DNA from 2 places in the Luteipulveratus halotolerans genome. Region 2 is predicted to be linked to the other one. Evidence: predicted binding sites of a transcription regulator. Region 2 holds the regulator's gene; the other holds the start of a gene.
What was found. Region 2 encodes HrcA, which represses chaperone genes, less so after heat shock. Its sites were predicted from a motif close to TTNGCACTCGNNNNNNNCGAGTGCNAA; they were not measured.
Positions count from the first base shown of each region.

Region 1: groES (co-chaperone GroES) is a predicted target of HrcA. The motif match lies at 1,134-1,160, and genes of this name have one in related genera.

Region 1 is NZ_LAIR01000002.1:2,674,169-2,676,367, reverse strand. Features, by position in the region: gene VV01_RS13435 (hypothetical protein) at 1-630, shown strand, start outside; gene VV01_RS23905 (hypothetical protein) at 551-1,108, shown strand; gene groES (co-chaperone GroES) at 1,328-1,621, shown strand; gene groL (chaperonin GroEL) at 1,757-2,199, shown strand, end outside.
Region 2 is NZ_LAIR01000002.1:2,049,613-2,051,811, forward strand. Features, by position in the region: gene dnaJ (molecular chaperone DnaJ) at 1-618, opposite strand, end outside; gene hrcA (heat-inducible transcriptional repressor HrcA) at 615-1,640, opposite strand; gene VV01_RS10380 (DUF3097 domain-containing protein) at 1,758-2,199, shown strand, end outside.

The sequences.
Region 1 (2,199 bases), 620 kb from region 2:
GCCCGCGCGACCGGATCGGTCCGGGCTTCGGAGCACAGTGGTTTCGACTGGTACGGGTCGGCGAGTCGCGGGCTGGTCACGCGCACGCCGTACGCCGCCGGACTCGGCTGGGCGCCCCACGGTCAGGAGTGGGTGCTCGTGCGAGGCGCTCACGCGGCGCTGCTGAGCGGCTCGTACGACGTGAGCTGGACGTCCGGTCCGAATGCCACCGAGTCCACCTACTACAAGGCCGGCACCGTGCGGGGCTCGCTCACGGTCAACGGCAGCGGGCCCGTACGCACCCTGGCCCCTCCCGACGGGAGCGCGCCCACCGGGACTCACCGGTTTGCGCCCGGGACGGTGGCGTTCAAGGCGCCGTACGGCGACGCGCTCGATGTGCGCGTCCGGGCGACGGTCCCGCTGACGGTCCAGGACGCCGTTCATCTGGCCCGGCGCCACGGCTGCGCAGCGCACCGAGGTCCCGAGCGAGGTCGCGGTCGTGGTCGGCGGCCACCGCTACGTCGTCGCACCGCGCGTGTACCCCAGCAGCAACGGCGGCTCGGCGCGGGCCGTGATCCTCGCGCCCGACGAGGCCGGGGTCGAGGTGCACACGACGTCCGCTGGGCGGGAGGACATCGCCCGCGGCCGTGACTACTCCTCCCACTCCGCATCGCCCCCGGAGAGCACGACCCCGCACACGACGACAGGATTCGTCCCCGTCTTCCAGGCAGAGCGCGCGCCGTGGGTCGCGGGGCTGGGCTGGGCGCCCGCAGGCAAGGACTGGCTGGTGGTCAGGGACGCCCGGGCCCACACATCCCGGTTCTCCGTGCCCTCCATCAGCGCCGCAGGCGGCGAGGACGTGCAGGCCAGGGCGGCAGGCCCGGGCCGGCTCGACCTCACCGTCAGCGACGTCGGCGCACCGTCGCGGACCGTGGGAACGGCGGCGGTGTCGGCGAGCTCGGTGACTCGTCCGACGGCGGCGTACGTCATCGACAGCGACGCGTCACCGACCATCTCCCTGACCTACACGCAACGACTGGTGGCCGACCCGACCGACAAGGACGCTGCCGCCGTGACCGCACCGGTCACGGCCATGGACAGCTTCTCCCGGACAGTTCCGCCGACCTGAGCAGCGCGACCCGCAGAGAGCACTTCTGGCACTCGAGTTGACCGAGTGCCAGCGTCGACTTAGATTCGGACCTGGCACTCGCCTGGGGCAAGTGCCAGCCACGGTACGAGCGTCGACCCCCGCGACGGCGGCGCCCGCGACCGGTCGGCACGACCCAGGCGGCACGCATCCATCCCTGCCCGTCTGGGCAGGCCTTTCACGCACAAGGAAGGTCACACCGTGTCGGTGAACATCAAGCCGCTCGAGGACCGCATCGTCGTCAAGTCGGTCGAGGCCGAGCAGACGACCGCATCCGGTCTGGTCATCCCGGACACCGCCAAGGAGAAGCCCCAGGAGGGCGAGGTCCTGGCCATCGGTCCGGGTCGTATCGACGACAACGGCCAGCGCGTTCCGCTCGACGTCAAGGTCGGCGACAAGGTCATCTACAGCAAGTACGGCGGCACCGAGGTCAAGTACTCCGGCGAGGAGCTGCTCATCCTCTCGGCCCGCGACGTGCTCGCGGTCATCGGCTGATCGACCGCCTCCGAGCGGTCGGCTGACGCCGATCTCCTTCAGTACGACGGTCGCCCCGGTCCCGCCTGCACCCAGGCCGGGAGGCCGGGGCGTCCGTCGTACACCCCCTGAGAGACCACTCCGAAAGGAAGCCACATGGCTAAGCAGCTGGAGTTCGACGACTCCGCGCGCAAGTCGCTGGAGCGGGGCGTCGACGCCCTCGCCAACGCGGTCAAGGTGACGCTCGGCCCCAAGGGCCGCAACGTCGTCATCGACAAGAAGTGGGGCGCCCCCACGATCACCAACGACGGTGTCACCATCGCTCGCGAGGTCGAGCTGGACGACCCGTACGAGAACCTCGGCGCGCAGCTCGCCAAGGAGGTCGCGACCAAGACCAACGACGTCGCCGGTGACGGTACGACGACCGCGACCGTCCTCGCCCAGGCCCTGGTCAAGGAGGGCCTGCGCAACGTCGCCGCGGGCGCCGGTCCGGCCGCGCTCAAGCGCGGTATCGACCAGGCGGTCGAGGCCATCAACGAGCGTCTCGTGAGCAACGCGCGCGAGGTCGAGGGCAAGGACGAGATCGCGCAGGTCGCGAC
Region 2 (2,199 bases):
CACGCGGCCCTCGCCCGAGCACTCGAAGCACGGGTCGGTGATGACCTCGCCGAACCCGCGGCAGTTGGAGCACGGGCGCGTCGTCATGACCTGGCCGAGGAAGGACTTCTGGATCTGCTGCACCTGACCGCTGCCCTGGCAGACGTCGCAGGTGCGGGTGCCGGTGCCGGGACGCGCGCCGTTGCCGGAGCAGGTCGGGCACAGCACCGCGGTGTCGAAGACCAGGTCGGCGTTGCCGCCGAAGACCGCGGTGCTCAGGTCGATCTCGAGAGGCAGGAGGGCGTCCTGGCCGCGCTGCTGACGCGAGCGCGGGCCGCGGGCCGCGCCACCGGCCTGACCGCCGAAGAAGGCGTCCATGATGTCGCTGAACGAGAAGCCCTGCCCGTAGCCCGCCGCACCGGCCTGGCCGTAGGGGTCGGCGCCCACGTCGAAGGCCTGACGCTTCTCGGCGTCGCCGAGGACGTCGTACGCCTGCGAGATCTTCTTGAACTCCTCGGCGGCCTCGTCGCCGGGGTTGACGTCAGGGTGGAGCTTGCGCGCCAGCTTGCGGTAGGCGCGCTTGATCTCCTCCTGGCTCGCATCGCGGGCGACACCGAGGGTGGCGTAGTAGTCGTTCACTGATCGAGGATCTCCGAGACGTAACGTGCGACGGCGCGGACGGCCGCCATGGTCGAGGGGTAGTCCATGCGCGTCGGGCCGAGCACCCCGAGCCCGGCCACCGCACCGGTGCCGTAGCTCGTGGTCACCATGGACGTGCTGTGCAGGCCTTCGTAGGGGTTCTCCGCGCCGATGCGCACCGCGACGGCGTCCGCCGCGTCAACGTTCACTGTGGAGAGCAAACGCAGCAGGACGACGTGTTGTTCCAGTGCGTCGAGCACCGGGGCGAGATGGACGACATCACCGCCGGTGCGCGCGAGGTTGGCGGTGCCGGCGAGCACGAGGCGTTCTTCGCGCTGCTCGGCCATCGCGTCGGTGAGCACCTGGACGACGGCGCGCACCGTGGCGCGGTCGTCCTCGGCGAACTCCTCGGCGAGGCCGTCCAGGCCGTGTGCGGCCTCGGAGAGCAGGCGGCCCGACGACTCGGCGTTGAGGCGCGTACGCAGGTCGGCGACGAGGGTCTCACCCTCCGAGGTCAGCAGGTCCTCGGAGACCTCGAGGACGCGCTGCTCGACCCGACCGCTCGAGACGATCAGGACGACCATCAGCCGGTGGCTGGTGAGCGGCACGAGCTCGATGTGACGCACCGACGACCGCGACAGCGAGGGGTACTGCATCACCGCGACCTGCTGGGTGATGGAGGCGAGCAGCTTGGCGGTGCGGTCGACGACGTCGTCGAGGTCGACCGAGTGCTCCAGGAACTCACGGATCGCGGCCTTCTCGCCGCGGCTGAGCGGCTTGACCTGGCTGAGGCGGTCGACGAAGAGCCGGTAGCCGGCATCGGTCGGCACGCGTCCGGCCGACGTGTGCGGTGCGGAGATCAGGCCTTCGTCCTCCAGGACCGCCATGTCGTTGCGGACCGTCGCCGCGCTCACACCCAGCTGGTGACGCTCGAGCAGCGCCTTCGAGCCGACCGGCTCGGAGGTGGAGACGTAGTCCTGGACGATCGCTCGCAGGATCTGCAACCGGCGTTCCTCGGACATGCTCACCTCCTGGTCTCGTGCTTGGCACTCCTGTGGCCCGAGTGCCAAGTCTACGTGCTGGTACGCGCGGCGCGTGTCGGGCGCATGCCGGCCGCGTGGTCCACCTAACCTCACCGGGTGAGCTTCGACCGATACGGCAGCGACGTCCTCAGCACCGACTGGAAGGCCCCGCGGCGCGGCCGGTCCACGCCCATGGAAGCAGTCCGCGACCTGGTCGTCGAGGAGGTCCAGACCGGGTGGTGTGGCGCAGTCGTCGGCGTCGAGAAGGCCGGCGGCATGCAGGTCGTCCACCTCGAGGATCGCCGCGGCAGGGTCAAGGCGTTTCCGCTGGGCCCGGGGTTCCTGGTCGACGGCAAGCCGGTCGAGCTCACCGCACCCACCTCGGCGTCCACGAAGCAGGCGCTGTCCGACGCCCGAGCCGCAGCGTCGCGTACGGCGTCGGGCTCGGTCGCCGTCAAGGACGCCCCCGCACGTGTCGCATCGGGGTCGCGGATCTTCGTCGAGGGCCGGCACGACGCCGAGCTCGTCGAGAAGGTCTGGGGTGCCGACCTGCGAGTAG